Regions from separate parts of the Sphingomonas sp. CFBP9019 genome, predicted to be linked through region 1. Evidence: riboswitches for the same ligand, from Rfam matches in the RefSeq annotation. Region 1 holds a riboswitch; each other region holds the start of a gene.

What was found. Region 1 has a riboswitch for cobalamin ahead of SOM18_RS01105 (DUF1636 domain-containing protein). Riboswitches for the same ligand answer to the same signal wherever they lie in the genome.
Region 2: another riboswitch for cobalamin. It lies ahead of cobW (cobalamin biosynthesis protein CobW); the one in region 1 lies ahead of SOM18_RS01105 (DUF1636 domain-containing protein).
Region 3: another riboswitch for cobalamin. It lies ahead of SOM18_RS05065 (TonB-dependent receptor); the one in region 1 lies ahead of SOM18_RS01105 (DUF1636 domain-containing protein).

What each region holds. Positions count from the first base shown of each region.
Region 1 covers NZ_JAXCWK010000001.1:263,891-274,454, forward strand. Annotated here, with positions in the region: gene SOM18_RS01080 (TonB-dependent receptor plug domain-containing protein) at 1-1,892, shown strand, start outside; gene cobO (cob(I)yrinic acid a,c-diamide adenosyltransferase) at 1,892-2,491, shown strand; gene SOM18_RS01090 (ABC transporter substrate-binding protein) at 2,488-3,336, opposite strand; gene SOM18_RS01095 (FecCD family ABC transporter permease) at 3,404-4,399, shown strand; gene SOM18_RS01100 (ABC transporter ATP-binding protein) at 4,393-5,178, shown strand; cobalamin riboswitch at 5,200-5,386, shown strand; gene SOM18_RS01105 (DUF1636 domain-containing protein) at 5,493-5,900, shown strand; gene cobT (nicotinate-nucleotide--dimethylbenzimidazole phosphoribosyltransferase) at 5,897-6,910, shown strand; gene SOM18_RS01115 (histidine phosphatase family protein) at 6,907-7,485, shown strand; gene cobS (adenosylcobinamide-GDP ribazoletransferase) at 7,482-8,198, shown strand; gene SOM18_RS01125 (cobyric acid synthase) at 8,166-9,656, opposite strand; gene cbiB (adenosylcobinamide-phosphate synthase CbiB) at 9,644-10,564, opposite strand, start outside.
Region 2 covers NZ_JAXCWK010000002.1:621,365-631,928, forward strand. Annotated here, with positions in the region: gene SOM18_RS06920 (citrate synthase) at 1-1,242, opposite strand, end outside; gene gltX (glutamate--tRNA ligase) at 1,268-2,773, opposite strand; gene SOM18_RS06930 (ComEC/Rec2 family competence protein) at 2,793-5,000, shown strand; gene lexA (transcriptional repressor LexA) at 5,163-5,888, opposite strand; gene glp (gephyrin-like molybdotransferase Glp) at 5,957-7,141, opposite strand; cobalamin riboswitch at 7,379-7,591, shown strand; gene SOM18_RS06945 (HoxN/HupN/NixA family nickel/cobalt transporter) at 7,819-8,808, shown strand; cobalamin riboswitch at 8,969-9,185, shown strand; gene cobW (cobalamin biosynthesis protein CobW) at 9,324-10,373, shown strand; gene cobN (cobaltochelatase subunit CobN) at 10,379-10,564, shown strand, end outside.
Region 3 covers NZ_JAXCWK010000002.1:224,687-235,250, forward strand. Annotated here, with positions in the region: gene SOM18_RS05030 (endo-1,4-beta-xylanase) at 1-428, opposite strand, end outside; gene SOM18_RS05035 (DUF2779 domain-containing protein) at 564-1,970, opposite strand; gene SOM18_RS05040 (hypothetical protein) at 2,029-2,400, opposite strand; gene SOM18_RS05045 (response regulator transcription factor) at 2,424-3,020, opposite strand; gene SOM18_RS05050 (ATP-binding protein) at 3,017-4,570, opposite strand; gene SOM18_RS05055 (hypothetical protein) at 4,801-5,085, shown strand; gene SOM18_RS05060 (hypothetical protein) at 5,199-6,332, opposite strand; gene SOM18_RS05065 (TonB-dependent receptor) at 6,460-8,631, opposite strand; cobalamin riboswitch at 8,800-9,038, opposite strand; gene SOM18_RS05070 (catalase) at 9,259-10,564, shown strand, end outside.

The DNA.
Region 1 (10,564 bases):
CCGAGCCCGATCCGGTTACTGCGGCGACGGGCGAGGCGGCAGCGGGCGGCGCCGAGCTGGTGGTTACCGCATCGCGATCAGGCGACGCTGTTCCCGCCGATCAGCTCGGGGCGTCGGTGACGGTGCTCGACGCCGCTACGCTCAACCAGCGCCAGACCCGGATCGTGTCCGACGTGTTGCGCGACGTCCCTGGACTGGCGGTCAGCCGGACCGGCGCGGTCGGGGGGACGACGCAGGTCCGGATCCGTGGGTCGGAGGGCAATCACTTGCTCGTGCTGATCGACGGGATCGAAGTGTCCGATCCCTATCAGGGCGAATATGATTTCGGCACGCTGATCGCCGACGAGGCGGCACGGGTCGAGGTGCTGCGCGGCCAGCAGTCCGCGCTGTACGGGTCCGATGCGATCGGCGGCGTCGTCCAGTATCTCACGCTCAGCGGCGCGGAGGCCCCGGGTGTATCACTGCGGGCCGAAGGGGGATCGTTCGGCACATTTTCGGGCGGCGCGCGGGTCGCGGGCGTAGCGGGCAATCTCGACTACGCGCTGTCGAGTTCGACCTATCTCACCGACGGCACGCCGACCGCACGGGGCGGATCGCGCGACATCGGCGCGAAGAGCGTCGGCGCGACGGGCAAGCTCAGCTGGTCGCCCACCGACACGCTGAAGGTCACGGGCGTCGGGCGCTACAGCTATACCGATGCCGACAGCAACGACACGGCATTGAGCGGCCCGCAGTTCGGCACGATCGTCGATACGCCAGGCGCGCGCAGCACGGTCGAGGCATATTACGGGCTCGTCCGGGCCGAGTTGGCGCTGGCGGATGGCCGCTGGACGAATGCGCTCAGCGGCCAGTTTGCCGATACGACACGCCGGGCGCTGGTCGACGATGCCTTGAGCTTTGGCAACAAGGGCCGGCGGTACAAGGGATCGTTCGAAAGCGCCTTCCGGTTCGGCACCGATCGCATCCGGCATCGGCTGACCGCCGCAGTCGATGTCGAGCGTGAGGAATTTCAGACGCTTAGCGCGGCTCCTTCGGAGTTCGTCTTTACGGGACGGCGGCATACCGACAATATCGGGATCGTTGGCCAGTATGACGTCGTCGTCGACGATGCGCTCGCGATCGGCGGATCGGTGCGGCGCGACGAGAATAACCGGTTCGATGACACCACCACCTACCGCGCGCAGGCGAGCTATCGTTTTGCGACCGGAACGCGGGTGCGCGGCGCCTACGGTACCGGCGTGAAGAACCCCGGCTACTTCGATCTCTTCGGCTATTCCGACGGTCGTTACATCGGCAATCCGAACCTCAAGCCCGAAAAGTCAAAGGGGTGGGAAGCCGGGGTCGAACAGGCTTTCGGGGGGGATCGTGCGACGATCGGCGCGACCTATTTCGACAGTCGGCTGACGAACGAGATCTTTACCACCTATCCTGCCCCCGACTTCGTCGCGACGCCCGGCAACCGCAATACGCGATCGACGCAGCATGGCGTCGAGGTGTTTGCCACCGCCCAGCCGATTCCGCAGCTGCGCTTCGACCTCGCCTATACCTATCTGAAGGCGCGCGAGGACGGGGGCGTGGAGATCCGGCGCCCCAACCATATCGGCAGCGTCAACATGACTGCGTTCAGCCGCGACGAGAGCGCCTCGGCGACCCTCACCGTCCGGTATAATGGCCGGCAGCAGGACGATGCCTATACCGATCCGAGCTATGTCCCTGTCCGCGTTTCGCTCCAGGAATATGTCCTCGTCAACCTGAACGCGGCGTACAAGCTGACGCCCCGGCTATCGGTCTTCGGTCGGGTCGAAAACCTGTTCGACGAGCGGTACGAGGAGGTGTTCAGCTATGTCGGTCAGGGGCGCGGTGCCTATGCCGGCGTGAAGGCAGCATTCTGATGCGGAGCGAGGCGGAGCACACGGCGCGGATGGCCAAGAAGAAGGTCGTCCAGGACAAGATCGTCGCGGCCAAGACGATCGAGAAGGGCCTGCTGATGGTCCACACCGGACCGGGCAAGGGCAAGACCACCGCGGCGCTCGGCATGGCGGTGCGGATGATGGGGCATGGGCGAAAGGTCGGGATCGTGCAGTTCGTCAAGGGTGCGATGACGACCGGCGAGAAGGTCATCTTTGACGCCTTCCCCGATTTGGTCGAATTCAAGCCGATGGGCGAGGGCTTTACCTGGGATACGCAGGATCGGGCCCGCGATATCGCCGTGGCGCGCGAAGGGTGGCACGAGGTCCGCCGGATGATCCTCGACCCGAGCTATGCGATGGTCATCGCCGACGAGATCAACATCGTCCTGCGCTACGACTATCTGCCACTCGACGAGGTACTTGCGGGATTCGCAGCGCGACCGGCGATGACGCATGTCGTGGCGACGGGGCGCAACGCGCCCGAGGCGTTGATCGCCGCAGCGGATCTCGTCACCGAGATGGGGCTGGTCAAGCATCCGTTCCGGGGCGGGGTCAAGGCCCAGGCCGGCGTCGAGTTCTAACGGCCGCGGCGAGGACTAGCTGGACGCTGCGTGCGCAACTGCGCCGCGAGGCTTTGCGCGGCCAGCACATAGGCGGGACCTCCGCAGACGGTCCACGCCTCGGGGATGCGCAGACGGGGAATCCCGTCGAGAATCGGATGATGCAGCATTTCGGTGCCCTGATCGGTCACGCGGTCGGTGGCGCTCTCAACGACGAGATAGTCCGGGCGTGCCAGCGCCATTTGTTCGAGCGACAGTTGCGAAAGTGCCGGCTTGCCGAGCCGGGTCGCGAGATTGGCCAGCCCGAGACGCTGCATCAGTTCGTCGACGAGCGTGCCGGTACCCGTCAGGAAACCCCGACGCTGATAATAGGCCGCCGTACGACCACCTCCCGGGGCGCGCGGCAATCGTGCGAGCGCGGTGTCCATCCGGCGGATCAGCGTTTCGCCGCGATCGGGGTGCCCGATGGCTGCGGCGACCTGCCGGACTTGCGTCACGATCGCGGCATAGCTGTCCGCGGGGGGCAGATCGAGCGTCGCGACGTTCCGGCCGGCGAGAACGGCCGTGACCGTCTGGCGTCGGAACGGCGATGCGATCACGAGATCGGGGCGGAGCATCAGGACGTCTTCGGCGCTGCCACGGCTGACGGGCATGGTACGCGCGGCGTTGGCGGCAGCGGACATGTTCGGATCGCGCGCGAACCGGGTCAGTGCGACGATCTGCGCGGGGTCGGCCAGCGCCAGAAGATACTGGTCAGCGCACAGGTTGAGCGAAACGATACGCGCCGGCGGTCGAGGCGCTGCCGCCGCAGCAGATGCGCCAGCGGCAGCGATGATCAGGATGGTCAGGAGACGGCGTCCGCGCATGCGCAAAGCCCTGCCGCAGCGGCCGCTTATGCGCTAGGCGGAAAAGGATGCGGTGGGATCTGGCACTATGGAACGCGTGACGCGTGCGCGATTGGTCGGTAGCCTCGCGCTGCTTGCGCTGCTGGCCGGCGCTACGTCGGTCGCGGTGGGGAGTGCGGCCATCCCGCTGGCGCATGTCGTGCGGGCGCTCAGCGGGCAGGGCGATCCGATCGAACGCGCGATCCTGTTCGAACTTCGTCTGCCGCGCGCGATCCTCGGGCTCGCGGTCGGCGCGATGCTGGGGCTTTCGGGTGCTGCGCTGCAGGGGTTCCTGCGCAATCCGCTGGCCGAGCCATCGGTGCTGGGCGCGTCGAACGGGGCATCGCTGGGCGCGGTGATCGCGCTGTATTTCGGGCTGGCGGAGCTTCATCCGGCGATGCTGCCGATCGTGGCGATCGCTGGGGCGTTCGCGGCGCTGGGGTTGCTGTTCGTGCTGGCGGCCGGGTCGCAAAGCGCCTTGTCGCTGATCCTCGCGGGGATTGCGGTTGGAACGCTGGCGGTCGCGGGGGTCAGTCTGGCGCTCAACCTGTCCCCGAACCCGTTTGCGGCGATGGAGATCATGACCTGGTTGCTCGGGTCGCTTGAAGACCGGTCGTTCAGCCATGTCGCGCTGGCGCTGCCCTGTATCGCAATCGGCATGGTGCTGGTCGCCTGGGACGGCCATGCGCTCGACGCGCTGACGCTCGGCGAGGATGGCGCACGCGCGCTCGGCGTCGATCTGCGAAGGACGCGCGTGCGGATGCTGGTCGGGGTGGCGATCGGGGTCGGCGGGGCGGTCGCGGTATCGGGCGCGATCGGGTTCATCGGCCTGATCGTCCCGCATCTCGTCCGGCCGATGACCGATCGCTCGCCATCGGCGATCCTGCTCCCCTCCGCATTGGGCGGTGCTGCATTGCTGACCTTTGCGGACGTGCTGGTACGCGTGATCCCGACGTCGAACGAACTCAAGCTAGGGGTCGTTACTGCGTTTCTCGGCGTGCCGGTGTTCCTCGTGCACCTCATGCGCGAGCGGCGGCTGTGGTAGCCCTTTCCGCGGACCGCCTCAGCGTCCGCCGTGCCGGGCGGGTCGTGGTCGACGATGTCAGCTTCGCGGCAGAGGGTGGTGCGCTCATCGGGATCGTCGGCCCCAATGGGGCGGGCAAATCGACGCTGGTTCAGGCGCTTCTCGGGCTGGTTCCCGCTACGGGGGAGATCCTGCTCGACGGGGTTCCGCTGGCGGAGCGCTCGCGACGCGAGATTGCACGGACGGTCGCGTATCTGCCGCAGGGTCAAAGTCTTCATTGGCCGCTGAGCGTCGAACGTCTCGTCGCGCTGGGCCGGTTGCCCCATCTCGCACCGTTGTCGCGCATTTCTCAGCAGGATCGTGATGCGATTGCCCGTGCGATGGCGGCGGCGGACGTGACCCCGCTTGCGGCGCGTGTCGCGACCGAGATCTCGGGGGGCGAGCGGGCCCGCGTCCTGCTGGCAAGGGCACTCGCGGTCGAGGCGCCGGCGCTGATCGTCGACGAGCCGCTCGCATCGCTCGATCCCGCGCATCAGATCGCGGTCATGGACATCCTGCGGGCGGAGGCCGCGCGCGGCGTCCTGGTGATCGCCGTGCTGCATGATCTGGGCCTCGCCGCACGCTATTGCGATCGTATCCTCGTGCTCGACGCGGGCCGGCTCGTCGCCGACGGTGCGCCTTCGGCGGTGCTGACGCCGGTTCGGCTGCGTGAGACCTATGGCGTTAGGGCGTGGTTCGGATCGATCGAGGGCGTACCGGTCGTGGTACCGCTGACGCGTGACAGCGCGCAGGGCGATTGACCCGGGCCGCTCGCCCGGCCTATCCCTCTGGCCGCGACAGGTTCCCCGGCGACGGGGATGAAAAGGGAACGGGAGAACCCCGGCTGCCCCTGCAACTGTAAGCGGCGAGCCATCGTGCCAACATGCCATTGGGATCCCGGTCCCGAGAAGGCGGCGCGAAGGGCTGTGACCCGTGAGCCAGGAGACCTGCCCGTCGCAGTCGTCTTTCGTCCGGCCAGGGTGCGCCGAGCGGACGGGGGTAAACCCGCACGACGACATAACCAGCCTGTGGCCTGTGCCGCGGGCGCGTATGTCATGGGGTTTCAATGCCGAATATACTGGTTCCCGCCGAAGACGGTGCGGCCGTCGTCGCCTGCAGCACCTGCCGCGTGTCCACCGATGCGAAGGACGATGCCGAGGGCATGCGGGGCGGTGCGAGACTCGTCGCGGCGTTGCAGGCGGTCCAGGCGAGTGATCCGCGCTATGCCGGGATTGCGGTCCAGGCGATGCCGTGCCTGTTCGCCTGCCAGGACTTCTGCACCATCCACGTCCGCGGGCCCGCGAAGATCGGCTATGTGCTGGGGCGCTTTACCCCGGATGAAGAGGCTGCGCGCGCGATTCTCGATTATGCCGTGCTGCATGCGGAGAGTGCGGAGGGGCAGGTGCCGTTTCGGCAGTGGCCGGCCGGGATCAAGGGGCATTTCATCACCCGGACGCCCCCCGCCGGCTATGTCGCGCAGTGACGCTGTTCCCGACGGTCGCGGCGTTCGAGGCGGCGCTGGAGGCCCTTCCCGTGGCAGACGAAGCCGCGCGAGGGGCCGCATCGCTGCGGCAAACACAGTTGACCAAGCCGCCCGGATCGCTCGGCCGACTTGAAGACCTCGCGGTCTTCATGGCGGGCTGGCAGGGGCGCGAGCGGCCGCGGTTCGAGCGTGCGCGGGCGGCGATTTTCGCCGGAAATCACGGCGTTGCGGTGCACGGGGTGAGCGCTTTCCCGGTCTCCGTGACCGCACAGATGGTCGAGAATTTCCGTCGTGGGGGCGCGGCGATCAATGCGCTGGCGGATGCCGTCGGGCTCGAACTCGTCATCGCTGACATCGATCTGGAAACCCCCACGGCGGATTTCACGACGGGGCCGGCGATGGACGAAGCCGCGTGTCTCGCCGCACTCAACATCGGTGCCGACGTCGTCGTGCCTGGGCTCGACATACTCGTCGTGGGTGAGATGGGGATCGGGAATTCTACGTCGGCCGCAGCCCTGTGTCTGCGCAGTTACGGCGGAACCGCCGCCGACTGGGTTGGCCCGGGGACGGGGGTTGATGTGGCGGGAATCGCGCGGAAAATCGCGGTCGTCGAGGCGGGGATTGCGCGGCATGCTGATTTCCCGCGTACGCCGTTCGAGACGTTGCGGCGGGTGGGGGGGCGTGAAATCGTCGCGATCGCTGGCGCGGTGGTGGCGGCGCGGCTGGCGGGGGTGCCGGTGATGCTGGACGGATTCATTTCGTCGGCGGCGATCGCACCGATCGCGGCGGCGTATCCTAGCATTACAGAGCATTGCATTGCCGGGCATTGTTCGGCCGAGCCGGGGCATGAGCGATTGCTTCAAGCGCTGAAACTCGAGCCTTTACTGAGACTTGGGATGCGGCTGGGGGAGGGAAGCGGGGCGGCGGTTGCGGTGGGAGTGATCCGGTCGGCGTTGGCGGCGCATGACGGGATGGCGACGTTTGCCGAGGCGGGGGTGTCGGTGGCGTGAGTGGGGCGTTCCTGCTTCACCTGTTGCGGCATGGCGCGCCTGAACTGACCGGGCGGATGCTGGGGCGGACCGATAGTCCGGTTACGGCGGAGGGTTTGGCGGCCTGTGTGGCGCGGGTAAAATCACTGTATTTCAAGCAGATCGTCTGTTCTGATCTCATGCGATCGCAGGCTATTGCGGATGCGATCGGGCGGGAGCGGGGGCTGGCTCCAACGACCGATGCGCGGTGGCGGGAGCTGGATTTCGGGGCTTGGGACGGGCTGGCTGCGGCGGAGATCGACGCTGCGGCGTTGCAGCGGTTCTGGGACGATCCGGATGCTGCACCGCCACCGGGTGGGGAACGGTGGAGCAATCTGGTCGCAAGAATTACTGATGCGATAGAAGAACTTACACCCGAAACCTCACTGATCGTGACACATGGCGGGGCGATCCGTGCGGCGTTGAAATCACTGTGCGGGTTCGGGTTGCGCGAGCTCTGGGCGTTCGATTTGCCTTATGCGGCGCTGATTAGTTTGCGGATCTGGCCGGACCGGACGGCGCAAATCGTGGCGCTGCAGACGGATCCGGCTTCGTGAAGCGGCTGATCGTCGCCTTCGGCTTCCTGACGCGCGTGCCGATGCCGCAAGTCACTGCGGACGCTGAGGATTTTGCCGCCGCGATTCGGTGGTACCCGGTCGTCGGGGCGTGCATCGGGGTGGTCGTCGCGGGAGCGGGGTGGGTCGGCGCACAGGTCGATCCATGGACCGGTGCGCTCGCCGCGCTGGCAATTTGGGTAGCGATTACAGGGGCTTTGCACCTGGATGGGCTGGCGGATCTGGCAGACGGGCTGGGTGCCGCGCATGGCAATCGCGACAGGCTGATCGCGGTCATGGCCGATCCGCATATCGGCAGCTTCGGCGTTGTGATGATCGCGCTGCAACTCATTGCAAAGCTTGTATTATTGCATGCTGTTTCGAGTCAGGGATGGGCAGTCGTGATCCTCGTCCCGATGCTCGCGCGGATCGGGCCGTTGTGCTGGGCGCGGTGGGTGCCGCTTCTGCGGGAGGGCGGGCTGGGAGGGATGGTGGCAGGGAAGATCAGGGTGCACGATCTGGTCTTTTGGGGGTGCGTAACAGGGTGTTTAGGGGGGCCTGTGCATGCCGTTGCAGGGGCCCCTGCACTGATCGCGCTATTCGGCTGGTGGCTCATCCGGCGGGTCGGGGGCGTATCGGGGGATTGCCACGGCGCGGGGATCGAATTCGTCGAGACCGGGATGCTAGTCGCGCTCGCCATTGCCGGTCGCGTCTGACCCCGCGAGCTTCGACAATGCGATCAGCGCGTCGATATCGAGACGGCGTTCGAGCGTTTCCGCAATCGCATCGAGCGCAGCGTCGATCGACGCCGCATGGTCGGGGCCGACCGCGTCGACCCCGAGCCGGCTGAGCCAGGCGCGACGCTGATCCGCGAGGCCGAGCAGGCCGTGGACATAGCTGCCGGAGACGAGCCCGTCGGGACTGACCGCACCGTCGCGGCGACCATCGTCGCGGGTCGTGAGCGCGCGCGCGGTGTCGGGGCCGCTGGTCTCGCCGATATGGATCTCATAGCCGTCGAACCGTGCGCCGATCGCGGTGCCGGCGACGCGTTCGAGCGTCTTGGCGGGGGACAGGATCGTCGTGACATCGAGCAGGCCGAGCCCGGGGGCGATACCGGCGGGACCCTCCAGCCCGTCCGGATCGGCGATGCTGCGGCCGAGCATCTGATAGCCGCCGCAAAGCCCGAGCACCGGGCGGCCGCGGCGGCGGTGCGCATGGATGTCGATGTCCCAGCCCTGCGCGCGGAGAAAGGCGAGGTCGGGGATCGTCGCCTTGGAGCCGGCGAGGATGATCATGTCGGCGTCGGGGATCGGTTCGCCGGGCGGGACCATGACCAACGTGACACCGGGGTCGAGCCGGAGCGGATCGAGATCGTCGAAATTGGCGATGCGCGGGGTGATCGGACAGGCGATGACGACCTGGCCGTCCTGCCGACCGTGACCGGGGCGGCGTTCGAGCACGACCGCGTCCTCGCTCGGCAGGCGGGCGGCCTCGGGGAGCCAGGGGATGACGCCATAGCCGCGCCAGCCCGACCGCGCCTCGATCGCGCGATAGCCGTCGTCGAACAGCGCGGGGTCGCCGCGGAACTTGTTGACGAGGAAGCCGTGGATCATCGCGGCGTCGGCGGGATCGATCACCGCGCGCGTGCCGACGAGCGAGGCGATGACGCCGCCCCGGTCGATGTCGCCGATCAGGATGACGGGGACGCCCGCGGCGCGCGCAAAGCCCATGTTGGCGATGTCGGCGGCGCGCAGGTTGATCTCGGCGGGGCTGCCCGCGCCCTCGACGACGACGATGTCCGCCTGCGCACGGAGCCGGTGATAGCTGGCGAGCACGTCGTCCATCAGCCCCGCGCGCCCCTCGCGCCAGCGGCTCGCGCGGAGGATGCCGCGGACCTTGCCGTGGACGACGAGCTGCGAACTGCGGTCGCCTTGCGGCTTGAGCAGGACGGGGTTCATGTCGGTGGTCGCAGCGGTGCGTGCGGCGATCGCCTGGGTCGCCTGGGCGCGGCCGATCTCGCCGCCATCGGCGGTGACGGCGGCGTTGTTCGACATGTTCTGCGGCTTGAAGGGGCGCACGGAGAGGCCACGATTGGCGAGCGCGCGACAGAGGCCGGCGACGAGCACCGACTTGCCGACGTCCGAGCCGGTGCCCTGAAGCATCACCGCACCCACAGCAGCGCCCCCGTGACGAGCCAGAGCAGCAGGCAGGCGCGGCGATAGACCTGCAGCGCGCGGGCGATGTCGGCGGCGGTGGCGGCGGCACGACCGCTGCCGATCCAGGGCTTCAGCTGGGTGACGCCGTCATAGCTGACCGGGCCGGCGAGGCGGAGGTCGAGCACGCCCGCCATCGCCGCTTCGGGCCAGCCGGCATTGGGCGAGGCGTGCTTGCGCGCGTCGCGCCGCATCACGTGCCAGCCACCGGGGCCGGCGAGGCACAGCGAGGCGCCGCTGATCCGCGCGGGGATCCAGTTGGCGAGATCGTCGATCCGTGCGGACGCCCAGCCGAACGCGCGCCAACGTGGCTCGCGGTGGCCGATCAGGCTGTCGGCGGTGTTGATCGCCTTGTAGATCCAGAGCCCGGGAAGCCCGCCGATAAGCAGCCAGAAGAGCGGCGCGACGATGCCGTCGCAGAAGCTTTCGGCGAGGCTTTCGATTCCGGCGCGGGCGATGCCGGCGGAGTCGAGCCGGTCGGTGTCGCGACCGACGATCCGGCCGACCGCGATCCGAGCGCCCTGAACGTCGCCCTTGCCGAGCGCGGCGGCGATCGGCGCGACGTGATCGTTGAGGCTCCTCTGCGCGAGACCGGGGGCGGCGAGGAGGCCGATGCCGAGCCAGGCATAGCCGCCGAGATAGGTCGCGAGCAGCCAGGTCGCGCCCCAGGCGATCCCGCCCGTCACCGCGAGCGTGATCGCGAGCGTCGCGACCCCGGCGATGCGGCGCGTCGCGTCGGGCCATGAGGGACGGTTGAGCGCTTTTTCGAGCGAACCGATGATCGCGGCGATCGCGCCGACGGGGTGGCCGACCCGACGGTAGAGCCGTTCCGGCCAGCCGATCCCGGCGTCGAGTGCGAGGGCGATGAG
Region 2 (10,564 bases), on a different contig from region 1:
GCTGTAGAGCTGGCGCGGACGGCCGATCTTCTGGTCGGGATCGGTGATCATCTCGTTCCACTGCGCGACCCAGCCGACGGTGCGGGCAAGCGCGAAGAGAACGGTGAACATCGAGGTCGGGAAGCCGATCGCCGAGAGGATGACGCCCGAATAGAAGTCGACGTTCGGGAACAACTTCTTCTCGATGAAGTAGGGATCGCTCAGCGCCAGACGCTCGAGCTCGATCGCGACGTCGAACACGGGGTCGGTGACACCCAGCTCGCCGAGCACTTCCTTGACGGTCGTCTGCATGACGGCCGCACGCGGATCGTAGTTCTTGTAGACGCGGTGGCCGAAGCCCATCAGGCGGAACGGATCGTTCTTGTCCTTCGCGCGGGCGATGAACTCGGGGATCCGGTCAACCGTACCGATCTCGTGCAGCATGTTGAGCGCGGCTTCGTTGGCGCCGCCATGTGCTGGGCCCCACAGGCAGGCGATGCCGGCCGCGATGCACGCGAACGGGTTGGCGCCCGACGAGCCGGCGAGACGGACGGTCGAGGTCGACGCATTCTGCTCGTGATCGGCGTGGAGGATGAAGATGCGGTCCATCGCCTTTTCGACGATCGGGTTCACGACGTACTTCTCCGCTGGCACGGCGAACGTCATCTTCAGGAAGTTGCCGGTGTAGCTCAGCGTGTTGTCCGGATAGACGAACGGCTGGCCGACGCTGTACTTGTACGCCATCGCGGCGATCGTCGGCATCTTGGCGATCAGGCGATGCGACGCGATGACGCGCTGTGCCGGATCGTGGATGTCGGTCGAATCGTGATAGAAGGCCGACAGCGCGCCGACGACGCCGCACAGGATCGCCATCGGATGCGCGTCGCGACGGAACCCGCGGAAGAACTGCGCGAGCTGCTCATGCACCATCGTGTGGCGCGTGATCGTGTTCGAGAAGGTCGACAGCTCTTCTTCGCTGGGCAGTTCGCCGTTCAGCAGCAGATAGGCGACTTCCATGAAGTTCGACTGTTCGGCGAGCTCGCCGATCGTGTAGCCGCGGTGGAGCAGCGTGCCCGCATCGCCGTCGATATAGGTCAGCTTCGACTGGCACGAGGCGGTCGAGGTGAAGCCCGGATCATAGGTGAAATTGTCGGTCTGCGCGTACAGCTTGCGGATATCGATGACATCGGGGCCGACCGTACCGGACATGACCGGATAATCGAATTCCTTGCCGTCGACCTTGAGGTTTGCGGTCTCGCTCATGCTTGTATCCTTCCTCGAAATCTTATCAGTCTGCCATCCGGTCGGCGATCCGACCGAGGCTCTCGTCACGCCCGAGCAGGTCGAGCACATCGAATATTCCCGGCGACGTCTTGCGACCGGTCAGCGCGGCGCGAAGGGGTTGTGCAACCTGCCCGAGCTTTAGGCTTCGCGCTTCGGCCACGCGCCGTACCGCGCCTTCGAGCGCTTCCGTATCCCACTTGTCGAGCGCGTCAAGTTCAGCATGCGCGTTCGTCAGAATCGCACTCGCTTCACCCTGCAAAAGGCTCGCTGCGGCGTCATCCATCGCCAAAGGTCGCTGGCTGAACAGGAAATTCGAACCTTCGGCGAGTTCGTTCAGGTTCGCTGCACGTGGCTTCAGGACCGGCATGGCGCGAGTCAGAAGGTCGAGTCCGCCACCGGGCAGGGCATGGCCGAGCCGATCGGCGGCGAGCTGGGCCAGACGCGCATCATCGGCCTCGCGAATATAGTGGCCGTTCAGATTCTCGAGCTTCTTCAGGTCGAAGCGCGAGGGCGACTTGCCGACGCCCGACAGGTCGAACCACTCGACCGCCTGTTCGCGGCTGATGATCTCGTCGTCACCGTGCCCCCAGCCGAGCCGCAGCAGGTAATTGTCGAACGCCTCGGGCAGGATGCCCATCTCGTCGCGATACGCCTCGATGCCGACGGCGCCGTGACGCTTGGACAGCTTGGCACCATCGGGGCCGTGGATCAGCGGGATGTGCGCATAGATCGGATCGGGCCAGCCGCCCTCGATCGCGTCCATCGCGCGGTAGATCGGCAGCTGCCGGAACGCGTTGTTGAGATGATCGTCACCGCGGATGACGTGGGTAACGCCCATGTCGTGATCGTCGACGACGACCGCGAGCATGTATGTCGGCGTGCCGTCCGAACGGAGGAGGACGAGATCGTCGATTTCCTCGTTGCGGACCGTCACCGATCCCTGGACGCGATCCTCGATCGTGACCGCACCTTCCTGCGGCGCGCGCAGGCGGACGACATGGGGAAGATCGGGGGCCTCGCTTGCCGGACGGTCGCGCCACGGGCTGCGGATGCGGAGCGGCTTCTTGGCCGCCTGCGCCTCCGCGCGCATCGCCGCGATCTCGTCATTGGTCATGTAGCAGCGATAGGCGTGGCCGGCCTCGACCATCTGGTGCGCGACGCGGGCGTGGCGATCGGCGCCGGCGAACTGCATGACGACGTCGCCGTCCCAGTCGATCCCCAGCCAGCGCATGCCGTCGATGATCGCGTCGATCGCCGGCTGGGTCGACCGCACGCGGTCGGTATCCTCGATACGCAGCAGGAATTTGCCGCCGTTCGCCTTGGCGAACAGCCAGTTGAACAACGCCGTGCGTGCGCCGCCAAGATGCAGGAACCCCGTCGGCGACGGAGCGAAACGAGTAACCACGGGTGCGGCCGAAACGACGGCATCCGTATCAGATATTGCGCCCAACCGCGGGTGCTCCCAGACTGTAGAAACGATGGCCGGATCAGCCGTCGCCGCCTCTAGCATGCGTCCCCGGCGGCGACAAATGGGCGTGCCGCCCTGGATGGCGGAGCCGGGCCGGGCGATCGAACGCTGGCTGGAGGCGGAGCGCGATCAGCTCATAACCTGGTTGCCGGTCGGGCTTGGCGGCGGCATCGCACTGTGGTTCGTGCTGCCCGATCCCGCGGCATGGGGCACCGCGATCCTGGTGCTGGTCGCTGGCGGGTTGGCCGGACTTGCGGCGGGGCGCGGCGGGCGCGCGGCGCGGATGCTCGCGATCGGCGCGATTGCGGCGGCGCTCGGCATCGGGCTGATCTGGGTACGATCGGACCGGGTGGCGGCACCGGTGCTCGCGGGGCCGACATTCGTGCAGCTGTCCGCGCGGGTCGAGACGATCGAACCGCTCGTCGCGCGTCGGCTGGTGCGGTTGACGGTGCGGCCGGTCGGGCCGGGGCAGGACGCCGATGGCGCGCCGGCTGAGTTGCCCGGCCGCGTCCGCGTCAACCTGGCAGAGGCGGATGCGCCGGCGACGCTCGCGATCGGCGCGACCATAAAGCTTCGCGCGCGACTCATGCCGCCGCCCTTGCCGGCGGTGCCCGGCGCCTATGACTTTGCGCGCGTCGCTTGGTTCGGCGCGATCGGCGCGACGGGGCGGGGCTTTTCGCCTGTGGTGGTAGCAGAGCCGGGCCGCGGCGGCGCTGGCGTCCGGGTGGCGCTGTCGCGGCATATCGTCGCGCAGCTTGACGGGAGCGCGGGCGGGATCGCGGCGGCGCTGGCGACCGGCGACGTCGGCGCGATCAGCGACGCGGATGCGGAGGCGATGCGCCGCGCCGGGCTGGCGCATCTCCTTTCGGTAAGCGGCCTCCACATCACCGCGGCGGTCGCCGCGACGATGCTGATCGTGATGCGGCTGCTGGCGCTCAGCCCATGGCTCGCGCTGCACACGCGACTGCCGTTGATCGCCGCGCTTGCCGGTGCCGCAGCGGCGATCGGCTACACCGTGCTGACGGGCAGCCAGGTGCCGACGATCCGCTCCTGCGTCGCGGCGTTGCTGGTGCTGGTCGCGCTGGCGATGGGGCGCGAGGCGATGACGTTGCGGCTGGTCGCGACGGGGGCGATCGCGGTGATGCTCGCGCTGCCCGAATCGCTCGCCGGACCGAGCTTTCAATTGTCGTTTGCCGCGATCACCGCGATCATCGCGTTGCACGAGCATCCCGTCGTCCGTGCCACGTTCGCGCCGCATGACGAGGGCCGCGGCAGACGCCTGTTGCGGGGCGCCGCGTCGCTGCTGCTGACCGGGCTCGTCGTCGAGGCGGCGCTGATGCCGATCGCGGTCTATCATTTCCACAAGGCCGGGCTGTACGGCGCGGTCGCCAATATCGTCGCGATCCCGCTGACCACGTTCGTCGTCATGCCGTTCGAGGCGCTGGCGCTGCTGCTCGACACGATCGGGCTCGGCGCGCCGGCCTGGTGGCTGGTGCAGCATGCGCTTGACGCGCTGCTGTGGCTCGCGCGCGGCGTGGCGCATGCACCGGGCGCGGTCCGCGCGCTGCCGGCGGTTCCCGACGGGGCGTTTGCGCTGATGGTCGTCGGCGGGGTGTGGATCGCGCTGTGGCGGACGCGGTGGCGACGGATCGGAATCCTGCCCTTGGCGGTCGGCGCGATCTGGGCGCTGACGACGCCGTCACCCGATATCCTTGTGACGGGCGATGGCCGCCACGTCGCGGTCCGGACCGCCGCAGGGCTTGCACTTCTTCGCGATCGGGCGGGGGACTATGTCCGCGATACGCTGGCGGAGAATGGCGGGGTCGACGGAGAACCGCTGCTGCTGGCGGATCAGCCCGACGCGCGGTGCAGCCGCGAGCTGTGCTTGACGGATGTCGTCGCGCGGGGGCGGGCGTGGCGTGTGCTGGCAACGCGCAGCGTTTACCGGGTGCCGATCGCCGAGATGCTTGCCGCCTGCCGGCGCGCGGACATCGTCATCAGCGAGCGCGGGCTGCCGCGTGGTTGTACGCCGCGATGGCTGAAGCTCGATCGATCGGTGCTCGCGCGGACCGGGGGGATCGCGTTGACGTTGACCGCGGGGCGGATGGTGACGGTGCTCAATCCGGGGGACCGGCACCCGTGGCGCGATCCACCGACGCTGGCGCGGCCAATGCGACGGTTCGGGGCGGCGGGCGATCAGCATGGGCTGGCCGGGGGGGCGGCGTCGGTCCGGTTTCGGGTGCCGGCTCGGGGGTGGTCAGAGCGATAGGTCGCGACTGGGTATGTCGGGTCATGATCCTGCGAAGGTGGGGCCTCCGATTGGGAGGGCCGCAATTCCGAAACGCGGACGATGGTGCCTGGGGCCGTTGGTCACGAACGCCACTGCCGGGTGGCGCTGGCGGTGATGACCGCCAGCGCCACCCGGCATTCGTCAGTCGTAGCGGCGCAGGATACCCGACAGCTTGCCCTGAACCCGGACCTGTGCGGGCGCATAACGCTGGGGGTCATAGGCGCGGTTGGCCGGGTCGAGCCGGACCATCGCGCCCTCGCGGCGGAAATATTTCAACGTCGCTTCGCTGTCCTCGATCAGCGCGACGACGATCTCGCCGTCGCGGGCGATCTCGGTACGGCGGATCAGCGCGTAATCGCCGTCGAGGATGCCGGCTTCGACCATCGAGTCCCCCGAAACCTCCAGCGCATAATGCTCGCCAGTGCCGAGCAACGCGGCCGGGACGGCAAGCATCGAGCTGCCCTCGAAGGCTTCGATCGGGACGCCGGCGGCGATCCGGCCGTGCAGCGGGATCTCGACGACGTCGTTCGCCGCGATGCGGGCGGGCGACGCGGGCGTGGCGCTGGCCGTGTTCGGCGCAGATACGGTGTCGGCCGATGCCGCCACCTTCGGCCCCGACTTCGCCGCCGTCTGCCCTGTTGCAGCCTCGGGACGCTCGGGCATCCTCAGCACTTCGAGCGCGCGCGCCCGGTTGGGCAGGCGTCGGATGAAGTTGCGCTCCTCAAGCGCGCTGATCAGACGGTGCACGCCCGATTTCGATTTCAGGTCGAGCGCGTCCTTCATCTCCTCGAACGAGGGCGACACGCCCGTCTCGGCGAGGCGGTCATTGATGAAGCAGACAAGCTCGTGCTGCTTGCGCGTGAGCATAACAGTTCTCCGTCCGGAACAGACGAGGAACTTCTATGGAACACTTGCAGCTTCGTCAAGCGGTGACGTCACGCGATGACGAGGATTTCCGCCGAGTCGCCCGCCCTTGCCGCCGGCGCGTCGCCGTCGCGGATGATCAGGCAGGACGAACGGGCGAGCGTCAGCAGCATCGAGCTGTCCTGGATGGTCGAGGCATAGGCGCGACCCTTGCGCAGTTCGGCGCGCATATAGTCGGTCCGCGACTGGTTGGGCGGAAGATCCTCGCCGAGCAGCGCGTGCGTCGTCTGCGGCAGGGGATCGCGCGCGCCGAGCATGTGCGCGACCACGGGGCGGACGAAGAGGATGGCGGTGACGAAGGCGGAGACCGGGTTGCCAGGTAGGCCGAGCAGCATCGTCCGGCCAAGCGCGCCCGCCATCATCGGCTTGCCCGGGCGCAGCGCGATCCGCCAAAAGTCGATGCTGCCGCCCGCCGCCTCGATTGCGGGGCGGACGAGATCGTGATCGCCGACCGACGCGCCCCCCGTGGTCACGAGCAGATCGGCATCGACCCCGGCAAAGGCGTCACGCAGCGTGTCGAGCCGATCGGGGAGGATTCCGAGATCGATAATGTCGACGGGCAGGTCGGCGAGCATCGCGGCGAGCATGATGCCGTTTGATTCCGGTAGCGGGACGGGGTCGCTGGTCGAGCCGGGTGGAACGAGCTCGTCGCCCGTCGCGGCGACCGCGACGCGCAGGCGGCGGCCGACCGATAAGGCGCCGTGCCCGCCGGTCGCCGCGACCGCGATGCGCGCGGGCGTCAGCCGGTCGCCGGCCGCGATCAGCCGCGTGCCGGTCGCGAAGTCGAGCCCCTTGCGGCGCGTGTTGCGCCCTTCGAAGGCGGGGCCTTCGCCGTCGAGCATCAGCCGGTCGCCGTCGCGCGCGGCTTCCTCCTGGACGAGCACCGTGTCGGCGCCCGCCGGCATCGCCGCGCCGGTGAAGATCCGCGTCGCCTGTCCCGCGCCGACCGAACCGGTGAAGGGGCGCCCCGCCGCACTTTCGCCGATGACCGTCCACGGCCCGGGCAGATCTGCGTAGCGGATCGCATAGCCGTCCATCGCCGAGAGGTCGGTCGCTGGCTGGGTGCGGCGGGCGAGAATGTCCTCCGCGGCCCAGCGGCCCATCGCCGAGCGCAGCGGCACGGTTTCGGCGGGGACGCGCGCGGCCATGGCGAAGAGGCGGGACTGGGCGTCGGCGACGGGGACGAGAGGGCGCATGCGGGCTCCGTTCAGCGGGGCGATGAAGGTCTGCGCTGCTCGCACGATTGCCGCGGGGCGGAAAGCGGGCAACGCCGCGACCGGCAGGACACCGGTCGGTTATGCGATCAACGTACGAGGTAAGGCAGACGTTGCGGTGAGATGGGACGACATGCCCTGCGTTGCGTCGCGCGCAAATCCTGTCGTCAGCGCAGGCAAAACGCGCTAGCCCTGTGGCGCAGGTCCGACGCAAGCCGGATCCGCACAGATCGCGTCGGTGCCCCTCGGGGCTTGAATGGGAATGCGGTGCGGGGTTCGCCCCAAGACCGCAGCTGTCCCTGCAACTGTAAGCGGCGAGCGACACGCACCCGCCCCCTGCGACGGGGGCAGCCACTGGGCCGATGGCCTGGGAAGGTGTGCGTCGAGCCTTGACCCGCGAGCCAGGAGACCTGCCGGCGTCTGGTCGCTCTTGTCCCGGTCCAGGGGGTGGCCGAGGCACGGTGAACGCCGTCTGAGCGACGACAATGCGGCGGGGGCCGCATCGGCGACGCATGCCGGCCGCTCAGGGCGTCCGGTCGGCGCGCGTCCCGGTCGTTCGCGGCAGGCCCCCGTCCTCGTCGGACGCCGGGGATGTGCCAATGACCAAGATCATGACCGGGCGGACCGCCGGTCGTTCGACGCGACACCGGATCGGCTGGATGTTCGCGATGCTGGTGGCGGCCAATATCGCCGCCTGGGGATGGGCGTTCGCGCTGTTCCAGGCGCAGCCGCTGATGCTGGGCACCGCGATGCTCGCCTGGGGGCTGGGGCTGCGCCACGCGGTCGATGCGGATCATATCGCGGCAATCGACAATGTGACGCGCAAGCTGATGCAGGATGGGCAGCGGCCGATCGGGGTCGGCTTCTGGTTCGCGATCGGCCATTCGGGGATCGTCCTGATCGCCGCGGTGGCGATCGCGCTGACCGCGAGCGCGCTGGCGCAGTTCGAGGCGTTCAAGCAGGCGGGCGGGGTGATCGCGACGCTGATATCCGCGCTGTTCCTGTTCACGATCGCGACGATGAACCTGATCATCCTGCGATCGGTGTGGCGGACCTTCGGCCATGTCCGCGGCGGCGGGCGCTATGTCGAGGAGGATCTCGACCTGCTGCTCGGCAATCGCGGGCTGCTCGCGCGGCTGTTCCGGCCGATGTTCCGGCTGGTCACGCGCAGCTGGCACATGGCGCCGCTCGGCTTCCTGTTCGGGCTGGGGTTCGACACCGCGACCGAAGTCGCGATCCTCGGCCTGTCGGCGAGCCAGGCGGCGGACGGGTTGTCGATCGGTACGGTGCTGGTGCTGCCGGTGCTGTTCGCGACGGGCATGGCGCTGGTCGACAGTGCCGACGGGGTGGTGATGCTCGGCGCGTATGAATGGGCGTTCGTGAAGCCGATCCGCAAGCTGTATTACAACATCACGATCACGCTGATCTCGGCGATCGTCGCGATCGCGATCGGCGGGATCGAAACGCTCGCGCTGCTGGCGTCGAAGCTGGGCCTGAGCGGGGGCGTGTGGGACGTCGCTTTGGCGCTGGGCGAGAATTTCAACGGGCTGGGCTTTGCGATCATCGCGCTGTTCGTGGCGTGCTGGGTGCTGAGTTTCGCGATCTACCGGTGGAAGCGGTTTGACGAGATCGAGGTGGTGCGGGGGTAACGAGCAGCGTCGTCATCCCGGGCTCGACCCGGAACCTGGAGCCGGGCACCGGATCATGCGTGGCCCTGGGTCCTGGCTTTCGTCAGGATGACGGCGGTCATGTGCATTGGCACAATCGCCAAACTCCTCTAAACCCAACCCCGAGGTTTGGTTCTACCGAACCTCAACAGATCGCGCCGGTGCCCTTCGGGGCTTGAATGGGAATGCGGTGCGGGAGCTTTGCCTCCCAATGCCGCGGCTGTCCCTGCAACTGTAAGCGGTGAGCGAGACGCACAGGCCCCCGATGCGGGGGCAGCCACTGGGTCACGGGACCTGGGAAGGCGTGCATCGAGCTTCGACCCGCGAGCCAGGAGACCTGCCAGCGTCATGGTCGCTCTTGCCTTGATCCAGGGGATGGTCGCGGCACGGTACTCCGTCTGAGCGACGAACGCGTGTGGCCGTCTTGGTCGCGCGCGCGTGTGGCTGCGGATGTGCGTCCGTCCGTGGCTGTCGTTCCGACGCCCGGAGAGTATCGCATGACCGAACCCCAGCCGACCCTGGCCAAGATTCCCGTCACCATCGTCACCGGATTCCTCGGCGCGGGCAAGACCACGCTGATCAGCCATCTGATCCGTAACGCCGGGGGCCGGCGGCTCGCGGTGATCGTCAATGAATTCGGCACGCTCGGTATCGACGGCGACATCTTGAAGGGGTGCGCGATTCCCGATTGCCCGGCCGAGAACGTCGTTGAGCTCGCCAATGGCTGCATCTGCTGCACCGTCGCGGACGACTTCATCCCGACCGTCGAGACTTTGCTCGCGCTCGACCCGCGGCCCGACCATATCCTGATCGAGACGTCGGGGCTCGCTTTGCCCAAGCCGCTGCTCAAGGCGTTTGACTGGCCCGCGATCCGGTCGCGGATCACGGTCGACGGGGTGATCGCGCTGGCCGATGCGGAAGCGGTCGCCGCGGGACGGTTCGCGCCCGACCTCGCCGCGATCGAGGCGCAGCGGCGCGCGGATCCGAGCGTGGATCACGAGACTCCGCTCGCCGAGGTGTTCGAGGACCAACTCGCCTGTGCCGATCTGGTGCTGCTGACCAAGGCGGATCTGGCGGGCGAGGCGGGGGTGGCCGCGGCGCGCGCGGTGATCGCGGCGGAGTCCGCGCGTGCGTTGCCGGTGATCGCGCTGACCGACGGGGTGATCGATCCGCGCGTCGTGCTCGGGCTGAACGCGGCGGCGGAGGACGACATCGCCGCGCGACCGTCGCACCATGATGGCGCGGACGATCACGAGCATGACGATTTCGACAGCATGATCGTCGACCTCGGCGAGATCGCGGACCCGGCGGCGCTCGCCGCGCGGATCGAGACGCTCGCGCGCGACGCCGACATCCTGCGCGTGAAGGGTTATGCCGCGGTGACGGGCAAGCCGATGCGGCTGCTGGTGCAGGCGGTCGGGGCGCGGGTGCGGACGCAATATGACCGGCCGTGGCGCGGCGACGAGGCGCGCCAGACGCGGCTGGTGGTGATCGCCGAGCATGATCGGATCGACCCCGCAAGGATCCGGGCCGCGCTTCAGGGCTGACGGCGATGCACGTCGTCTTCCGCGAAAGCCACGGGCTGGAGGAGAGTGCGGTCCCGCAGGACCTCGCGCAGACTCCGGCGGATCTCGTCGTCCTGTCCTTTTCGGACGGGGATCTCGGCGCGTTCGCGGCCGGGTGGCGGCGTGCGGCGGCGAACGGGAGCCCGCTGCCGTCGCTCCGGCTCGCCAACCTG
Region 3 (10,564 bases), on a different contig from region 1:
TCTGCGGCGCGCGCGGGGCGCGCGCCGAAATCATGCGCTTCTTCCCAGCGCGGCATCCATTTGGGCTGATGCCACAGCAGATTATGCCCGCGCACCGGCAGTGCGTTGGCGTCCGCCCAGGCCATCATCGCATCGAAGCGGGTAAAGTCGAAGGCGGTCGCGCTCGGCCGCAACGCCTGCCACTTCATCTCGTTTTCGGCCACGAGCAGACCGCAGTCGCGCTTGAGCAGGTTGGCGTAGGCCGGGTTCGCGAACGAGCCGCGATCGGCACCTGGGGCACCCCATGCGAAACTCGACCCCAGCCGCATCCCCTTGGCCGCGGCGATGCCGTGCAGGCCGGTCGGCGCAGGTGCGGCCGTTCCACGGGCGCCGGCCGATACGGCAAGACCCGTCAGCATCGCCAGCCCGGTGCGTCGCGTAATTTCCACAGCACATCCTCTCTTATGATAGCGCTAACGCTGACGGTTTCTCCGCAACAGGTCAATCCCGAAGTCTCTGATTTGATACGCAAACTGGATGGCCGAAGACGCAACGGTTCGGTGGCAAGAGGGCCTTGGACGTGTCTATGCAACGGGGGAAGGTGGGCCCGGTTCAATCAGCCGTTCTGCAACGACCCGCATCGCCTCGACATCCCGGCCGCAATAGAGGCGCAGGGCGGCATCGAGTTCGGCGCGGCGCTCTGGCGTAGATGCGACGTCGACCGCTTCGCGATACGCCGCGACCGCGTCGCCGCCGTCCCGTACGGCCAGCGTAGCATAATCGAGATGCGGTGCGATCGTCGGCAGGACCGCCTTGATCGACCAGCTTCCGCGCTGGTCCCGGTGGTACCAATGGTCGCGGGTGACGGGCAGCAGGTCGACGATGCGCGCGGCGAGATCGTCGAGCACGGCGGCGAGATCGGGATAGGCACGCGCGAGGCGCAGCACGACGTTGCGTTCGAAACGGGCGTGCCAGGCGATGACCGCGCCGGTCCGTGGCAGTGCGGCAAGCGCCTGGGCACAGGCGCGGCGCGGATCTTTGCCGCTCAGATCGAGGAACTCGCGCCGTACGATGCCGTGGTCAGCGGCTTCGACATCCGCGACGAATTGAAACGGCACCTGCTCATAGGGCGCGCAGCCGGGCCAGACCGGCACCGCGTCGCTGACGGTTTCGAAGTCCAGCCAGGTACGCGGATACGACCAGCCGGCCATCACCTGCGCAGCGCCCGCGGGGTCATGCTCGACCTGCCCGGTCATCGTGGCGCGGTGGACGCGGCGGTCGGTGTCGGAGCGCAGATCCTCGACTGGGACGAGCGTCAGGTCGTCGATGCCGCGGCGCAGGAACGCTTTGCCTGCGCCGCGCGGCAGGATCGTCACGGGCCAGTACGGACCCGCCGGCAAACCTGCGTGGCAATAGTCGGTGAAGACACAGGTGTACGGCGCGTGACAGTGATCGCCGACGATCGCCGCAGGTTCGCTTTGTGTCAGCAAGGCCTTGGCCGCACCGATGCGCGCGCCTTGTGTCGCCACGATCGGCGCAACCAGCGCGGTCACGTCGGTATCGACGAACAGCCCGCCGCGGTCCCCCGAGCGGTCCAGCGTGAAGTCGCGATCGAGGTGGCGGACGTGAACCGATGTGATGCGGAGGCCGTTGGCGGCGGCGACCCAGGCCTGAGTCGCGAGTGCGGCGAGATGGTCCGGCTTTGCCTTGGTCGAACCGCGAACGGCAATGATGCGCCAGCCGTCGCCATCCGGTTCGAGGATATCGACGATCGCCTGCACGCCGTCGTGGAAGAACTGCGCGCCCGCGATGGTCTGGCGGGTCGCAATCGCTGCGCCGGTCGCTGCTGACGCTGCCGATCGACCGGAGGCGGGGTCGATCATGACCATGTCAGGCATTTGCCGCCGCGCCTCGGCAGCAATCGCATGCGCGGTCGCCCGACGATCGGCGGCATCGTTCGTCGGGCCTGCGCTGTCGGGCCGAAACGTCATCAGCCACGATTGCCGCGGGCACCGCTCGAACGCGGCGAGGCGCGATGGCGAGAGCGTCTCAGGCGGCAAAATCACACCCCTCCATCGACCATCCGTCCCAGCGCATCACGAGATCCCGCGCGTCGCGCGACGTTGCGGGATCGACCGCGACCGCGTCGATCCGTTCGGCCTGGCGTTCGATCAGGCGGAGCCACTTGGCGCGGACCGCCTCGACGTCCGCCGGGAGCATGTAGCGATGCCATAAGCGCGCGACGCGTCGTTCGATGAAAAGGCGCTCGAGCACGTCGCGCGTGCGGTCCAACGGCAGTCCGGCATGGCTGCGCCGCAATTCGCCGACGATATGCGACGGATAGATCTCGCGGCGGGTCTTGAGCAGGTCGAGAATGGCCCGTTCGATCATCGTCTCGTCGATCGCCGTGGTGGTCGGCATGAAACCTCCGTCAAAGGATGCGGTCACCGCGCGAGCGCGATCAACTGGGCAAGACCGTTGGTACCGGTCTTGGCGACGATGGCCGCGCGGTGATCTTCGACCGTCTTGGGGCTGAGCCCGAGGATGTCGGCAACGGCCTTGTTGCTATGTCCCTGCACGAGCAGGTCGAACACCTGACGTTCGCGCGCCGACAGGGCTGCGGTTCGTGCGCGGATGCTGCGTTGGCGCCGGGACCACGCGACCCCCTCGTCGACCGCGCTGAGGAGGCGTGTCTCGTCGAGCGGCTTTTCCAGATAATCGAGGCCGCCATAGCGCCGCACCGAATCCACGGCATTCGCGGTCGTCGGCCACGCGGTCATGAAGACGATCGCAACCGCGGGGTCGATCATCCGCACGCGGTCGGCAAAGCCGAAGCCGTCGAGGTCGCCCATCATGATGTCGGTGACGATGCACAGCGCCGGTGCTTCTGCGTAGACCGACAGCAGCATGACCGGGTCGAGAAAGGGTTCGGCGGCATGACCGTGACGGCAGAGCAGTCGTGCGACGGCCGCGCCGAGGTCATGGTCGTCATCGACGACATAGACGGCGGCACGATCCGGCTGATTGGCGGGGAGTGTCATGACTCGGCTCCGGGGCGCGGGAGGGATAGCGTCGCGCAGATGGTGCCGTCGGCGTGCGTGACACGCTCCACCGTGCCGCCATGGGCTTCGACGATCGCCCGCGCCACGAGCGCCCCGACGCCCATGCCGGGGCGTGCTTCCCGCCGATCGGGGCAGCGGTTCGCGACCATGACCATGACCCGGTCCTCGTTCTGATGGGCGGAGAGCGCGACACGACCGTCGCACGCCTGCACCGCATTGCGGACCAGATTGACCACCGCCTGCGCGAGCTCAATCTCCTGGCCGAAGACGACCAAGTCGGGATCGATGGGCGACACCTCCACCACGACCCGCGCCGCCCTGGCCTCGGCACGGGTCAATGCCGTGACGGTCTCGACCAGCGCGGACAGGGGCAGGGCGCTCGGTTCGTCGACCGATCGACCGCCGAAACGGCGCAGCCGGCGGACCAGAGTGGACAGCGCCGCCGCCTTGCGGTCGATCAGCGCGGCGGTCTGGGCGATGTCCGGATCGGCGGCGACGGTGATCTCGTGCAGGTGCTTGGCCTCGATCGCCAGCGTCGAAAGCGGCTGGCTGATCTCGTGGATCACCGCCACCGACATGGCGCGCAGCGTCTTCAGCCGTTCCGCCTGGAACAGCATGCGGTCGCGCCGCGACAGGTCGCTTTGGGCCCGCGCCTGCGCATCGGCGAAGCTGCCGGCGAGGTAGCCGACGACGACGATCGATGCGAGGCTCATGTGCAAGGCGAGCCGTTCGGCGACGGGCAGTTCGGTCGCGGTAAAGGGGAGGACGATCGCCGCGACGATCACGATCGCGCACCAGCCTGCGGTGCGGCCGAAGCGCAAGCCGATCCAGGCGACCGCGAGCAGCGCTGGGGCGGCGGGCACGCCCAGCCCGATCTCTGCCAGCAGCGTGCTCGCGGCGATCGCTGCGCCGAGGACGAGGGCCGCTTCGGCCAGTCCGGCAAGCTGGCGGAGCGTCGGGCGGTGCAGTGCCCGGGGCCGGTCCTGCCCCGCATGGACCACCCAGAGCAAGGGCGGGGCGATCAGCAACACGCCGAGCAGGTCGCCGACGACAAAGCCTGTCAGCGATGCCACCGTCTGACGAAGGCCCGAGACGCCCGTTAATTCGGGACTGAACAAGGTCCAGGGCAGCGCCGCCATGGTCGCCGCGACCGGCGCGGTGACTGCGGCGAGGCCGAGCGGCATCGGCGCGACGCCGAGGCTCGATTGCGACCGCGCCGCGACGTGGCGGACCAGCCAGACGACGATGCCATAGGTCAGCGCGGGCCGGGCGACGCCGTTTGCCGCGGTCAGCCAGCCGGCCTGACCCGGAACGATGATGCCGGCGATCGTCTGCACGATCAGTTCCGTCGCCATCACCGCCAGCGTCAGCCGCGGGCCACGGCTCCACAGCAGCGCCAGCCTGACGCCCGCGGCGGGATAGAGCAGCGAGTAGAAGCCCTGACCGCCCCAGCCTGCCGCGGCCTGGTGCGCGGCCGCGAACGCCGCTGCATAGCCGATGAGCCAGGGAAGGTCGGCCAGTCGTGGCACTGTTTTGCCGGCTACGGCACCGATCGAGAGGCGGGGCGGAGAGGGAGGCAGCGGCATTGAGGGCTGCCTAGCCGCATCCGGCGCCGATAGGCCATCGGGGAAATTCCCGGGTTTTCGGCGCGGCGGCGATGGCCATGATGATCGCGAGCCAGCCCCGGGAATGTATCGATGCCAGCCCATAGTGTCTCGCGATCGCGGAATCGTCACCGCGTAACGGGCGCAGCCGTACGATGACGGAAGGACCTGATCCGATTCACGAGGTGCGCGAGCTCTGGTACCAGGAGGATGGCAGCGTCATCGTCTACAGCCATCAGGTCGTGCCGCGGCGGTGGTGGAACCGCCTGACGCGGCCGATCGGCGTGCTGCTGATCGTGCTCGCCGTCGCGTGGCCCGCATTGCTGCTATCTCATGGATGGACATGGCTGGGCCTGGCGTTTGCCATTGGCGACGTGTGCGTCGTGTTCGTCGGCCGTGATCTGATCCTGTGGGGGGCCAGGCGCTGGAGCGATCCATAGGCAACCGCGTTTAGACGCGGAATCGGAAGGTCTGCGCAGCAGGGCGGGCGCCCTGACGGGCTTGTGGCTCGCCAGGGCACATCATGCAATGGCCGGCCCCCCCGACCGGCTGGTCAGTCGCCGGGGAGGGCGGCACCGGCGACTGCGAACAGATCCGCCGCGGAGTGGCGGGACAGGTCGATCGGAAACGCCGCGCTCATCGACACGCCCGCCGGCGCGTCGTTCGCATCGAAGCCGAGCGCGCGGCAGGCCGCCACGCTCGCCTTGGTCCTGCAGGCGAGCCCGCCGCCATGTGCAAAGACGTTCAGCAGCACCCGGCGTGCGTGCGAGCGCGGCCGGATGCGCAGATCGGGAACGTCAGTATAATAGATCTCCAGCGCGCCGGGGCAGAGCCGGGCGAGATCGTCGAGCAGCGCCTCGCGCTCGTTCGGCGCGGCGGTCGGTTCGGTGCGCAGCGCTTCCTCGTCACCATCGGTTTCATCATCGGCCTCGCTCTCTCCGGCCAGATCCTCGACGGCGGGTGCGGGGCGGTCGGCGAGCAGCCGGGCGAGCCGCTCCTCGAACGCGACCGGATCGACCGCTGGCGCGTCGCCGGGTTCGGTGCCGTCGTTGCAGGGCGGCATGAACGCGGCAATGAGGTCCCGCTCGATCGGCGCAAGCCAGTGCTTCTTCACCCATGCGCTCGGCCGCTGCCCGGGCTCGGGGAGCATGGTCGCGGCCAGGTCGCGCGGCAATTGGAGATAGGTGAAGCCGAGGTGATCGAGCATCGTGGCCTCGTTCCCCGGCCCGAACACATCCCAGTGTGCGGCTGCGAGCTGCGCCTTGGCGAAGGTGCAGCTGCCGCCCTTGCGCTGGAGAAGCGGGCTTTCATCGCCGTTCAGTGCCAGCATCGCAACGATCGTCTCGATCGGTCCGTTGGGCTCTGCGGCGGCGAGCGCATGCAGATGCTTGAGATGCCGACGGGCGAAGGTGACATAGGGCGAGCGCAGCGTCTGATAGGTGACGTGCTTCTCCCAGCGCTCGAGGACCGATCCGCCAAAGGGCCGCTCGGCCTTGCCGGCATATAGGCCGACATAGACGAGCCGGTCGTCATGGAACATGCCGTAGATGCCGGGCCCGCGCAGTGCCTCCGGCTCCCCCGCCCAGGGTGCCCGCGGCACGGCGCGCAGGTTCATCCATGCCGGCTTGCCGAGCGTGGGCGGCACGGGACGGAGGGTAAACAGCTCGGAAGCCCGGTAAAACGGCATGCGCAATGTCTCCTCATGGGGTGGCCATGCGGCTTAGGCGGGCGCGCGCGCGACCGGCTATCCGGGGTTTTCCCGGGGGGCGACATCGCCGGCGGCCCGTCCCAAGGGCTGCCGGCCGCGGGGCGCGCTAGAAGCCGACGCGAAGCGAGACGTCGACCGCGCGGGGACGGCCGAGCACCCATTGCTGGTTGTTGTACGTGCTGATCGCATAGTTTCGGTCGAATAAATTGTAGCCGTGGATGTCGACCGCGAGCCGTGGCGTCACTGCATAGGAGAGCGTTGCATCGACCATGGTGTAGCTGGGGACGCGAAAGCTGTTGGCGTTGTCCGAATAGCGGCGCCCGACGTAGCGCAGCCCGGCGCGCGCCTGGAGCGCACGCGTTGCGTTCCAGCGCAGCCAGAGATTGGCGAGCGTCTCGGGCACGTCCGGCGGGGTATTGCCGTCAAAGCGCGTGTCGCCGGAGACGAAGTCGTCGAACGTCGCGTCGAGTATGCTGCCGTTCGCATCGATCCCGACACCGTAAGGCAGATCGAGCGATACCGCGGCCTCGATACCCCTGGCCGATCGCTGGCCTACCTGCTCGACCGGGCTCGTCGGGGTCAGCTGCGCCAGCAGGCGTTTCTTGACGATGCGGTAGGCGGCGAGGGTGGCGTTGCCGCGACCGTCGAGGAACACTGCCTTGGCGCCGACCTCGACCTGGTCGCCGACCGCGTTGCTGAACTGCACCTGCCCGGTCGAATAGGTCGTCAGCGTCCCCAGCGGGTCCACGCCGGTGGCATATTGCGCATAGAGCGACACCATCGGGATCGGCTGATAGACGCTCCCGATCCGCCAGGTCAGATTGTGCAGCCGCTTGTCGAGCACGAACGTCTCGGTACCGGCGCCGCCCGGATAGTCGATCGACCAGCGGCGAATCGTGTCGCGCTCGTAGCGCACGCCGCCAACGATCGAGACGTGCGTGCCGAGCTTAAGCCGATCCTCGGCAAAGACCGCATATTCGGTCGTGCGCGTGCGGTAGCGCGGTGCGATGCCTTGCGTGTCGACGATCAGACCGGGATCGAACGCGAAGGGATCGACCTCCGAAACCTGGGGATCAGACCCGAAATTATGGGAGTAGGTCAGCTTGATGAGGTTGACGTCGAAGCCCATGACAAGGTCGTTGCCGACGCCATCGGCGACGTCCGTCCTGAACGTCACGCTCCCCTGATCGCCCCACTGCGTCTGGTCGTGGACGATGCCGGTCATGTCGGTGCGCAGGATGCTGCCGGGAGTGCCGGTGTTGCCGCTGCCGTTGGCGCAGACGCCGTCCGCGGCGATCCAGCAATAGGTTTCGAGATTGCGCCAGGAGCGTTTGGAGGTGAGGCGATAGGCCTGGTTGCTGACGGTGACCGCATCGCTCGGCGTCCAGTCGAGCTGCAGGCTGGTACGGTTGTCCCGGTAGCGGATGACGCCGTCACGTGTGTTGTAGTTGCGCTCCCGGATGCGGTCGTCGAGCCGTCCTTCGATCAGCGGCGTGCCGAAATAGCGCATCGGCTTCTGGTCGCCATAATCGTCCCGCGCGGTGACGACGAGCGTGTCGGTCGGTGCCCAGCGAAGCGTGCCCGAGACGGCATGGCTGCGCGACTGGCCACGATCGACATAGCCGTCGGACCGGCGATAGCTGCCGTCGATGCGGTAGGAGAGGCGCTCGGTGATCGGCCCCCCTGCGCCCGCCGCGACATGGAAGCTGTCCTGCGAGCCATAGCCGATCTCGCCCTCCACGTGCGTCCGCTGCGTATCGGGTTTGCGCATCAGGACATTCACCGCGCCGCCCAGTGCGCCCTGGCCGTAGAGCACGGAGGCCGGGCCGCTCAGGATGTCGATCCGCTCGACCATCCACGGATCGGTCGGAAAGGTGATCGTGCCGGCCGCCGGGAACAGCCTGATGCCGTCGATGAGCTGGAGCACGGAGCCCTGACCGCTGAACCCCCGCGCGGCGAGTGCGGTGCCGCCATTACCGGGATTGCCCGCGTTGCTGATGCCCGGTGCGCGGCTCGTCGCGTCGATCACGGACAGGTCGCCACGCGCGCGGATCGTGGCGCCATCGATGACCGAGAGCGTCGCGGGGGTCTCGAGCGGCGTGAGGCCCAGGCGGCTGCCGGTCGCATTCGGCGTGGTGAGCGTGTCCTGGGCATGCTGTCCGACGATCAGGATGTCCTTGGTATCGGGATCCGGCACGGACTGGGCGTGGATTTGTGCTGCGAAGACAGGCGACAGAATAGCCCCCGCGAGCGCGAGGCGAGACAATAGGAACGGCATTACGGTAATCCCCCGGGCGTCTGGCGAACCCGGCAGGGACCTCCCGCGAACGGCCGACATCCGCGCCAGCCGGACGCGATTGCGACCGGCACGCATGCCCGTGCGGTCCCCACCGCACACGTCGTCGCTCGACGGAGTACCGTGCCGCGGCCACCCCCTGGGCCAGGCAAGAGCGACCAGACGCCGGCAGGTCTCCTGGCTCACGGGTCACCACACGATGCACGGCCTTCCCAGGCCCTCATGACGCAACGTCTGGCCCAGTGGCTGCCCCTTCCTTTGCAGGAAGAAGCGAAATGCATCGCGCTCGCCGCTTACAGTTGCAGGGACAGCCTCGGCTTCAGGTGGCGAACCACCCTCACCGCGTTCCCTATTAAGCCCCTTCCGGGGCACCGACGCGATCATGCCGTCCTGCTCGGATCGAACAGGTCAGCGGCGCCGGTCTATCCCGGTCAGGATCGTTCGGCAATCGTCCGGCGAGCGGCACGATGGCGGCTCGATCGTCCTGCTCGATTGCTGTGATCCAGAAGCTCCGTTTGGCGCGATGCGCGTCCTCGATCAGGAGGCGGCGGTGCCGCACGCTCTGTGCGGGGATGCCACGCTGATGGCATGCAGGATTAAGGGATCGAGATGAAGAACGTGAAGAGCCGTCAGGCCGTGACGGCGATGCTGCTGGCTGCGACATCGGCTGGTGCCATGATTCAGCCGGTTGCCGCGCAGACGGTGGCGCCGGCCGAGACGCAGGCGGAAACCCGCATGACGACCGCTGCGGCACCGTCCAGCGCCGGCAAGCCCGCGCTGGCGCAGGCCGGTGTGGCCGGCACGGTCGAAGCCAAGGGTGATTCGGCCAGTGTCGCCGCACCGCAGATGACCCGCGACAATGGTGCGCCGATCGGCGAGAACCGCCATTCGAAGGCGGCGGGTGACCTTGGCCCCGTCCTGCTCGAGGACACGACGCTGATCGAGAAGCTCGCACGCTTCGACCGGGAGCGCGTGCCCGAGCGCGTCGTCCATGCCCGCGGAACCGGTGCCCACGGCGTCTTCACCGCGACCGCGGACATTTCGAGCATCACCGACGCATCGCTGTTCATGCCCGGCAAGCAGACGCCGGTGTTCGTCCGCTTCTCGACCGTGATCCACCCCTCGGGCAGCCCAGAGGGCATGCGGGATCCGCGCGGCTTTGCGACCAAATTCTATACCGATCAGGGCAATTGGGATCTGGTCGGCAACAACCTGCCGATCTTCTTCATCCGTGACGCGATCCAGTTTCCGGACATGATCCACGCGCTCAAGCCCTCGCCTGTGACGAACAAGCAGGACCCCAATCGCTTCTTCGACTTCTTCTCGGCGACGCCCGAGGCGACCAATATGCTCGCGCATGTCTATTCGAACCTCGGTACGCCGGCATCCTACCGGACGATGGACGGCAACGGCGTCCATGCCTTCAAGCTGGTCAATGCCAAGGGCGAAACAATGTTCGCCAAGTTCCGCTGGATCAGCCGCCAGGGCGTGCGCAACCTGAACGGCGCGCAGGTGGCGACCGCGACCTGGAACTACCTGACCGACGATCTCTATGGCGAGATCGGCAAGGGCAATTTCCCCGTCTGGGACCTGATGGTGCAGACGATGTCGGCATCGGCGTTTGCCAAGCTCGACTATAATCCGTTCGACGACACCAAGGAATGGCTGGGCGTGCCGTTCCGCAAGATCGGCGAGATGACGCTCAACAAGGTGCCGACCAACTTCTTCGACTATACCGAGCAGTCGGCGTTCGCGCCTGCCAACCTCGTGCCGGGGATCGAGGCGTCGCCGGACCGGATGCTGCAGGGGCGGCTGTTCTCCTATTCGGACACGCAGCGCTATCGCATCGGCGCCAATGCGATGCAGTTGCCGGTCAATCGTCCGCTCGCGAGCGTCGTCAACAATTACCAGGACG